DNA from 2 places in the Undibacterium sp. GW821-FHT07F11 genome. Region 2 is predicted to be linked to the other one. Evidence: predicted binding sites of a transcription regulator. Region 2 holds the regulator's gene; the other holds the start of a gene.

Region 1 (5,211 bases), 120 kb from region 2:
CCAGCGCCATGACCGCCCAAATCATCGCTGAATATTTATGTAGCAAGATGGATGCCATCTGGTTCCCATCCATGGGGCCAAGGCCATTGGCGATGGCGCGCTGGATCACCGAGTCGGTCGAGCTGGCTAATCGCAACGTCTTATATACGGCGCAAACCAATCCAGAATGCGCAGGCATGGGTACCACGGTGGTGGTGGCATGTTGTTTGCAAGATAAGCTCCTGCTGGCGCACGTCGGGGATTCCCGTGCTTATCGCTATCGCTCAGGCGTATTGACACGCCTGACGCAGGATCATTCCGTGCTGCAGGAGCAAATTAATGCCGGGCTGGTTACTGAAGAAGAAGCACGTTATTCTTCTATTAAGAATCTGATTACCAGGGCGGTCGGTACACTGGCTGAGGTGCACACGGAGTTGCATACGCACCATACTGAAGAAGAAGATTTGTATCTGATGTGCTCAGATGGATTGACCGATATGCTTGGGCATGATGAAATCCAATCCTTGATCAGACAGTACGAGTCTGACCTTGACCGTTGTGCCGAAGCGCTGATCGATGGTGCCAAGGACAGGGGGGGGCTGGATAATATTTCAGTTGTCCTGTTCCGCCTGGTCAACGAAGAAAACAAGTCCTGGTTGCAAAGAACATTTACCCGGTAGGTCGGGGGTTATGAATTGATGAGAGATTTATGGCGAAAATTATCGTCACCTTTAATGGTTTGGTTCAGCAAGAAATCACTATCAGCAAATCACGCCTCACGGTAGGTCGGCGCCCTAGTAATGATATTGTCATCGATCACCTGACGGTCAGCGGTCAGCATGCCGCGATAGATACCTCTTCCAATGGTTCTTTTGTACTTGATCTTGGTAGCACTAACGGCACCATGGTGAATGCACAGCCTGTCAAAAAACACCTGTTGCAGCATGATGATGTCATCGACATCGGTAAATACAAACTACGGTTTCAGGTAGAAGAGTCAGGCAAGCAGACTTTTGTACCCGAGCCAGGCCAGGTGCAACCGGCTTCTGTCGATAAGCCCAGGGCCAAGATCAAGGTCATGACCGGCCCTAATTCAGGTAAGGAACTCAACCTGATCAAGGCTGTTACTACAATAGGCAGCCCTGGCACCCAGGTTATTGCTATTACCCAGCAGGGCAAGGACTATGTCATCGCCCAGGTAGAAGGCAGTGCATCGGCCACAGTCAATACCCAGTCCATCAAGGACAAACCACATACCCTCAAGCATGCAGACATGATAGAGCTGGCAGGGACAAAAATGGCCGTGATTTTCTATTAATCAGATGCTATATCCCTGATCCCTGCCAGCGTTTATGCGGCAGGGATAGCTCAAGTCTCACGACCTGATTTTCCGCGTTACTATTTTCTGAGCAGTAATTATTGTCAGCCCTGTCCAAGTGCATTTGCGTGCACACGTGTGTAACGTAGTTCTGGCGCCAAGAAATATTCTTTTCAAATTTGTATCAAGTCTTGAAACAATTTTTTACATGACTGACAGACTTGTCAGTCGTCTTTGTGATCTGACACAAACATTGACAAATATTAGCATGGATAAAATGTCAACTATTGACGCATTTCGTCACTTCTTGTCCGATGATTCATGAAACTTACGATTTCCGCATAAGAAAATGCGTAGTTGCCCAGTAAACAAAAACTGGCACGGTGATTGCTACATGTGAAGCGTAGTTCCTGATTTCAACTTTTTCCTGGAGTTCATAATGAAAGCTATCCCTAAACAGCTGCAACGCGGCTTTACACTGATCGAATTGATGATTGTTGTTGCAATTATCGGTATCTTGGCTGCGATCGCTATTCCTCAGTATTCTGATTACACATCCCGTACTCGTGCTGCTGGCGCGATTGCAGAGTTGGACAGCTTGAAATCTGCCATGTCTATCTGCTTCCAAAACGAAGGCGCATGGACTAACTGTACAACAATGGGCACAAACGCAATCCCTACAGTTGCTACTTCCAAGTTCCTGCCAGCTCTGCCAACTATTGCTGGTACAGGTATCATCACGCAATCTTCAACTGGCGCAACAACCAGCGCTGGTGTAGCTTTGGCTGCAACACTGTCACCTTCCACATTGTCCGGCCAAGCAAACATGCTGTGGACAACTGCAGGTACACTGTGCGATCCAGTACGTGGCTTGAAAACAGGTCAAGGCGGTTGCTAATTCTTAGCAGCTCTTGCAATAAAAAAAGCCCGTTCAACGGGCTTTTTTGCTTTTGTAAGGTATCTTTTTTGCTTGTTGTTTACTTAATATTGTTAGTAGTGCCATAAAAATTTTTGAAAGAATTTAAGATGAAAGCTATCCCTAAACAGCTGCAACGCGGCTTTACACTGATCGAATTGATGATTGTTGTTGCAATTATCGGTATCTTGGCTGCGATCGCTATTCCTCAGTATTCTGATTACACATCCCGTACTCGTGCTGCTGGCGCGATTGCAGAGTTGGACAGCTTGAAATCTGCCATGTCTATCTGCTTCCAAAACGAAGGTGCATGGACTAACTGTACAACAATGGGCACAAACGCAATCCCTACAGTTGCTACTTCCAAGTTCCTGCCAGCTCTGCCAACTATTGCTGGTACAGGTATCATCACGCAATCTTCAACTGGCGCAACAACCAGCGCTGGTGTAGCTTTGGCTGCAACACTGTCACCTTCTACCTTGTCTGGTCAGGCAAACATGAAGTGGACAACTGCAGGTACACTGTGTGATCCAGTACGTGGTTTGAAAACAGGTCAAGGTGGCTGCTAAGTTTTATTGTGAGCCCCTGCAATGTCTTGCGAAAGCCCGGTAACGGGCTTTTTTCAATTTAATTTCACTGTACTTGCATTGCTGCTCGCATTGTGAGTTCAATTCGACTGCCGATAATATTGTCAGGGTATGATAAGCAAATGATCAAAAGAAAAAGAAACGACATGAAATCTCAACTGAAAATGCTGCAAAAGGGATTCACACTGATTGAGTTGATGATCGTTGTGGCCATTATTGGTATCTTGGCCTCTATCGCCTTGCCTCAGTACGCTGACTATACGTCACGTACCAGAGCAGCAGGTGCAATTGCCGAACTACACAGCTTGAAGACTGCAATGTCGCTCTGCTTTCAAACGGATGGAGCCTGGACGGCCTGTACGAGCATGGGGACGAATGGAATACCTACAGTTGCAACATCCAAGTTTTTGACGGGGGCAGCTCCAACTATCGCCGGTACGGGGGCTATTACCCAAGCGTCAACTGGAGCGACAACCAGCGCAGGTACCCCCTTGTCGGTGACGCTTACCCCTTCGACCCTGTCTGGTCAGGCGAATATGTTATGGACTGCTTCGGGTACTATCTGTGATCCAGTTCGCGGTTTGAAAGCCGGGCAGGGCGGTTGCTAGCAGATTTTGTCAGATTGTCTTGAATCATTATTGAACCATTTCCCCATACAAGGTGCTGATAGTTGAGCGTCGCTTACATAGCTTCAGCACACCTGTCGTCATGCATTGCCCTACTTCTCTGAAAACATCTGTCAGCGCAGTTCATGAGACAAATGCATCGCACTTCAGATGATGACTTGTGAGCTGCGTTGAATCTGATTTCTGTGCAGTACTTGACCTTGAATATTATGAATAGAGTGAAGAGTCTGGTGCAGTTTTTCGACGCTTCCGAAACTATTATGCATTAGATTTTCCGCGTCATCGTCGTGATGAAGGACTAAGTAAGATTATTGAGCTAACGACCCAGTCCGTGCAAAATCAATGACCTGCTATCTCCAGCAATTCTCTCTGCTTAACTGCTAGCTCTAAACTGCTTCCCATTTCTGAATGTGAAAAAAACTCCAGAAGCGAGACATCAACTTTTGGAGTTCAGTTTTTCGAGTTCAGTTTGTTTTTTAGATCGCAGATAGTTTATGGCATGGACGCGCATGAATCATATCTACTTAAGAACTAGCTACGTGCAGGTGAATTCGGGTGCTGTAAGACCAGAGGTAGTCATATTAATGCAAGCATGATCTGCGACCGCAACCTCAGACTATTACAATACTTGAATAAACATGAGGGTCCATTCTTACTCAGGTGTTATCTTGTGCTGATAAGCAAAACAAACGTCTACTCAGTTCCTCTTAGTTCATCAAACGCAGTTCAAATATCTTGCAATAATCAGCAAGCGCCTTGACCAGGTTTCAGGCCGCGCACTGGATCACAGATAGTGCCTGTATTAGTCCAGATCAGATTAGCCTGGTTTGCCAAAGTGGATGGCGTCAGAACGACACTCAAAGGTGTGCCCGTGTTGGTCGTTGCGCCAGTTGCCGCTTGGGTAATTACTCCAGTGCCCGAAATAGTGGGAACTGCACCGACTAAAAACTTGGAGGTGGTGACAGTAGGAATGGAGTTGGTCCCCATGACTGTGCAATTGGTCCAGGCGCTTTCATTCTGAAAGCAAATGGACATTTCTTTTTTCAGGCTGTTGAGTTCTGACATGGCACCTGCAGCTCTGGTGCGCGAAACATAATCAGAATATTGAGGAATGGCAATTGCTGCCAGAATACCAATGATGGCAACTACAATCATTAACTCTATAAGTGTGAAACCGCGGTGCAATTTAACAAGTTGGCCGTGCATTTTTTTCTCCTCGATGGCAAGGATAATGGTGGATACGGTCAATCAGCAAATTCTGTGCCAATCAACATAAGTTTTTTAATTATTGCTATGCTAGGAGCAGTAAAGTGAAGGTACAACTTTTTACGGCTATACGGCCAATAGGATTTACAATCCTTCACCTTGTTGTACTGAAGGAAAATCATTTGTTTAAAGGTAAGTAATGCTGAATTGGTTAAAGAAGCAATTTTCATCAGCGAATAATGTGGTTCAGGTGAAGGACGCATTACACCAGTCAGTGGATGCTGGTGACGCCCTTGACGGAGCAGGCACCACTCTTTCAGACCTTGCTGAGCGCAGTTACCGTGAAGGAAAACTGATCGATGCAGCACGCTATTACCAGCAAGCCTTGCAGGTAGAGCCAGAAGATGCCAATTTGAATAACAAGCTGGGTGATGTCTTTTATGATCAGCAAGACTATGTCGGGGCTGAAACCCAGTATCGCCGGGCACTGCAAATAAAAACTGACTTCCCTGAGGCTGAACTTAACCTGGGATTGACACTGGATGCATTGGGGCAGTTTGAAGCCGCGCAGGCGTGCTA
Region 2 (5,211 bases):
CGATACTGTCATACCTTTACTGCGGCGCAGTTGTTCCAGTGTGACTGACATCAGTAGTGGTGAACGCTTTTGCATGGTGGCCAGGGTCTGCTGGGCGAAGTCGCTGTTGTCTTGTTGTAGTTTTTCACAGATCGCAGTAACGCTATCGCCTGCGAAAATGTCGTTGATGATGGCGTGTTGTGCAGCCAGTTTGCTGGTGTCCGGTTTTGCCTGGTCTGCAAAAGCCGCAGCAAAATCGCGTATTACCAGATGCAAGTCTGTGGCCGTACTTTCACTGAGCAAATTCATCAGTGCAGGTATTTCAGTTGTGGGAATATAGACATCCGCCAGCCCTGCATAAATGGCATCCGCAGCGGTGATGATTTCACCAGTCAATCCCAGGTAAGTACCAATTTCACCATCAGTACGCGACAGGAAATAACCGCCGCCCACATCAGGGAAAAGACCAATATTCACTTCCGGCATCGCCATCTTGGTACGCTCCGTGACGATGCGCAAACGACAGTCTTCACCTGCTTGCGCAATACCCATGCCACCACCCATGACCACGCCATTCATCAGCGCGATATAGGGTTTTGGGTAGAAATGGATTAAATGATTTAAGGCATATTCCTCGGTGAAAAAATCTTCCAGCAGGGCCGAGTCACCTCTGGGTGTGGCAGTACCAACGTCATAGAAGAAACGGATATCACCACCAGCACAAAATGCCTTCTCGCTGCTGCTATGGATAAACACCGCACGCACATTCTGATCATCCTGCCAGGCCAGCAAGGTCGTCGTCAGCGCTCTTACCATATCGAGAGACAGCGAGTTCAGCGCTTTGGGCCTGTCCAGGGTGATATAGCCTATATTGTTCTTGACGGAGGTGAGGACAAATTCGCTCATAATGGTTGACTATGCAGGGTAGAGGATGAAGCTGCTATTTTAACTTTGTCAGGCTTGGTCGTCACGGGGTGTCTATGCTTATGAGGAAATAGCGTAAGGACTGCATGCTCGTTGCTGTTGTTTTTGACGTTAGCAGTTCCCATGTGTCGACGCCGTTTGTGCCGTACAGAAAATGGATTAAGAAGGACCGCTGTTTGAGCGAAGCGAGTTTCGGGCCTTCCCATTTTTTGTACAGCACAAACGGGAACCCCCTTCAGGGGGCGACGACGCCTGGGTCGCCTTTCTTTGAATACGTTCTTTGGCGACGCAAAGAAAGTATTTCGGCTGCCGGGCCGAGACCCGGCTTGTATCCACGGAGGGCAAACGTTTTAGTCAAAGTGCCACTTGCAACAAGAGCCACGGCATATAACGAACGCCGCTGGATTCCAGCTAAAAGCACGCTGGAATGACGGTTATTATGTGTACGGATTGTCGCAGGGCAATTCAATTAATGATTGAGGTAAATCATTAAATCAAAACCAATCACCCAACAAAAAGGACGCCTTCTAGCGTCCTTGTTTTGGATGTCCACAACCCTGTTCGGGTAAGGACTGGGGTCTTTATGAAGCCGATGCCGGATCAGGTATGTGCTTGATGGCGTCGTGCTGATGGTCTTGCATTTTATCTTTATGCTTGATGACCTGGCGATCCAGTTTGTCTACCAGTGCATCAATGGCTGCATACAGATCATGCGCCAGACTTTCAACGTGGATATCTTTACCGCTGATATGCAAATTAATGTCGGCTTTGTGTCGTTTTTCCTTTTCCCGGAGCTTGTCCACCGTCAGGATGACGGCGATATCAATGACCTGGTCGAAATGCCGCCTGATACGTTCTAGTTTGGTATGTACATATTCACGAATTGCAGGAGTTACTTCGACGTGGTGTCCACTGATGGTGAGATTCATACTGTGCTCCTATAGTGATGTTACTTGCTGTAACGATAAGCTCCTGGCATTTATTTGCCTTGAGCTAAATCATATATAGCAATTCAAACCGTGATTACAAGGACTGCTTACAAAGATTTACGCAAACTCACTGGGGGGATTTTGAGGGCTTCACGGTATTTGGCAACTGTCCGTCGGGCAATTACCATGCCCTGTTCACCCAGCATGTCTGCAATTTTGCTATCAGAGAGTGGGCTTTTCTGGTCTTCTGCTCCTATCAGCTGCTTGATGAGTGCACGTATCGCGGTGGAAGATGCTTCACCCCCTGTTTCCGTCGCGACATGGCTGCCGAAAAAGTACTTCAACTCAAACATGCCATGTGGGGTCAACATGTATTTTTGGGTTGTTACACGTGAGATAGTGCTCTCGTGTAATCCTAGTGTATCAGCAATTTCGCGCAAAACAAGGGGGCGCATGGCAACAGCACCGTGCGTGAAAAAATTGCGTTGCCTTTCGACTATCGCTTGTGCAACGCGCAATATGGTCTCGAAGCGTTGCCGCATATTCTTGATGAGCCAGCGTGCTTCCTGTAGTTGCGCACCCATGCCTGCCTCGCCGCGATTTTGCTTCATGATGTTGGCATACATACTGCTTACCCGCAGCCTGGGCATGACATCCTGATTCAGCATGACTTGCCAGCCGTTACCGGATTTTCTGACGATGACGTCTGGTACAACATAGTCAGATTCATCGGCAGCAAAAGCGATGCCGGGTCTGGGTTTGCACATACGGATGACCGTTTGTGCATCGCGCAAATCTTCGTCATCACAGTCGAGTATTTTCTTGAGTTTTGTGAAATCTCTTTGCGCAAATAAACTCAGTTGCGTTTCAACAATTTGCAACGCCAGCCTGCGCGTGACAAAAGCAATCTTGGGCAAGCGCCTGATTTGCAGTGCCAGGCATTCTGAAGGGCTGCGCGCACCAACACCGGCAGGGTCAAAGCTCTGCAGCATGTTCAGGGCAAAAGCCAGTTCTTCTGGTTCTACGAACAATTCCAGTGGCAAACTGGCATGTATTTCATCCAAGGTTTCAGTCAGGTAACCGTTGCTGTCAAGCGCATCTATCATCAGCTCGACCAGGGCTCGGTCACGCGGCTCGCGCAGGTTCAGGCGCATCTGTTCCAGCAGGTGTTCACGCAGGGTGACATGGGCTGCGCCCAGTTGTGGGCGGCCATCTTCATCATCGCCAGACTTGCTGCCATGCTGCACGTCATCAAAACCCCAGTCTTCTTCACTGGAGGTGGTGCTGTCATTGCTGATGACGGTTTCAGCATCAGCCGCCGCAGGTTCTGCAGACTTGTCGCTGTCGTCTCTTGCTGCGGGTGCTTCCATGCCAGCATCGGCAGAGGTGCTGCTGGTATTGATGGCACCGTCTGCCAGCAGGCGCACGGCGTGATCAAGTGGGTCATCGACGCGCTCCAGCATGGGATTGTCGGTCAGCAGCGTCTCCAGCTCCTGATGCAATTCCAGAGTCGATAACTGCAATAATCGTATTGATTGCTGCAATTGCGGCGTCAGGGCCAGATGTTGTGAGGTACGTAGTTGCAGGCTTTGTTTCATGATGATTCCCGTCACATCCGGAAGTGTTCTCCGAGATAAACGCGACGTACAGATTCATTTTGTATGATGTCGTCAGGCTTGCCACTGGCAAGTACCGCACCTTGGTTGATGATATAGGCGTGATCGCAGATGCCCAGGGTCTCGCGCACATTATGGTCGGTGATCAGCACACCGATGCCGCGTTCCTTGAGGAAGCGCACAATGCGTTGAATTTCGATGACGGCAATCGGGTCAACGCCAGCAAAGGGCTCATCCAGCAAAACAAAGCGTGGGTTGGTCGCCAGCGCGCGGGCAATTTCGACACGACGGCGTTCACCACCTGAGAGTGATAGTGCTTGGCTTTCACGTATCTTTTCTATCTGCAAATCTGCCAGCAGGGCATTGAGCCTTTGCTCAATTTTCTTGGCACCGAGATATTTGCCTTCACTGTCTTTTTGCAATTCGAGTACGGCGCGGATATTGTCTTCCACCGTCAGTTTGCGGAATACCGAAGCTTCCTGGGGCAGGTAAGACAGACCCAGTACTGCACGCTCATGGATAGGCAGTTGCGAGATATTCACGTCATCAATCGTGATATCCCCGGCGTCGGAAGGCACCAGGCCCACGATCATGTAAAACGAGGTGGTCTTGCCTGCGCCATTCGGCCCCAGCAAACCCACCACCTCGCCACTTTTCAATAGCAGGGAAACATCGCGCACCACCTGGCGCGCGCCATAGCGCTTTTGCAGGCCCTTGACGAGCAAGGTGCTGCTGGACTGTGCTGTCATCTTAATTAGCCTGTTTTTCTGGTTTTGGTTGCAAGATGATTTTCAGGCTGCCAGAGCCATCCACATGCTGGCCACTGGTCGAATTGGTGCCGATGAAAAAGTCATTTTTGCTGTCGTAAGACAGGTATTCGCCTTCCTGTTCCTGGGTGACCCGTTTACCTTCCAGGTAGCGCACCTTGGCCTTGGAAATGAACTTGACGATTTCTGTACTCTGATTGTATTCAGCGCGGTCAGCCTCACCATCCACCCACAGGTCCGGGCCGCCATCACGTTTCTGGCGGAAGGTGACCTTGCGGTTGCTGCCACCGGTGAGGACGACGAACTGGTCACCATTAGGCGCTTCAGTAACCACGGCATTTTCTGCCTTGACGTTGAGTGTGCCACGTACCAAAGAGACACCCTTGGACAATCTGCGCACACTGGTCTTGCCATCACTCTCGCCGTAACCGGCTTCGATGATGGTCTCTTTATTACTGTCGGCTTTTTCTGCATGGGCAGAAACGCAGGCCAGGCTCAGAAAGGCCAGACCCAATAAGCGGGCGACGCTGAATGGTGTATTGATCATACGCATATTCGCTTTCTTCATTATTTTGTGCTGGCTTTGGGAGCCGGTTCACGCTTCTTGAGTTGAATGTGGACCTTGCTCAGCATCGCCAGGCTTTGAGTAGAATTATTGGCAATCATGCCTGTTGCTGTAGAGCTTAGTTTTCCCGTCGTGACCGAAATGGGTTTATCGGTTTTCACGATATCATCATCCGGCAATAGCAAAAGATAATCTGACTCCACGCGCACGAACTGTGAACTCAGACCCTCCGGTCTTTCCATACTGACATTGTCATGCAGATGGACTTCGTCATGTTCGCGCCTGGGTGTGACCAGTGATGATTTTTGTGACACTACAGCCAGGTCAGCACGCAGATGCAGGGGCGGCCTGTCCTGGTCAAAACTATTGATCTGCGGGTGCTTGATTTCTATATTGTCGGTACGTGGCAAATGCACCAGGCTGTCGCCGGT

Evidence for each region. Region 2 encodes sigma-54, which starts transcription at its own class of promoters, with help from an activator protein. Its sites were predicted from a motif close to TGGCANGNAANCTGCTTT; they were not measured.
Region 1: the regulator sigma-54 is predicted to act here: its motif matches at 1,674-1,691, upstream of AC07OI_RS26790 (pilin).

Annotation. Positions count from the first base shown of each region.
Region 1 covers NZ_JBWKQH010000012.1:177,042-182,252, forward strand. The annotation lists gene AC07OI_RS26780 (Stp1/IreP family PP2C-type Ser/Thr phosphatase) at 1-659, shown strand, start outside; gene AC07OI_RS26785 (FHA domain-containing protein) at 689-1,297, shown strand; gene AC07OI_RS26790 (pilin) at 1,737-2,195, shown strand; gene AC07OI_RS26795 (pilin) at 2,324-2,782, shown strand; gene AC07OI_RS26800 (pilin) at 2,947-3,408, shown strand; gene AC07OI_RS26805 (pilin) at 4,171-4,632, opposite strand; gene AC07OI_RS26810 (tetratricopeptide repeat protein) at 4,832-5,211, shown strand, end outside.
Region 2 covers NZ_JBWKQH010000012.1:53,316-58,526, forward strand. The annotation lists gene AC07OI_RS26240 (enoyl-CoA hydratase/isomerase family protein) at 1-885, opposite strand, end outside; gene hpf (ribosome hibernation-promoting factor, HPF/YfiA family) at 1,485-1,832, opposite strand; gene AC07OI_RS26250 (RNA polymerase factor sigma-54) at 1,940-3,430, opposite strand; gene lptB (LPS export ABC transporter ATP-binding protein) at 3,442-4,197, opposite strand; gene lptA (lipopolysaccharide transport periplasmic protein LptA) at 4,199-4,768, opposite strand; gene lptC (LPS export ABC transporter periplasmic protein LptC) at 4,783-5,211, opposite strand, start outside.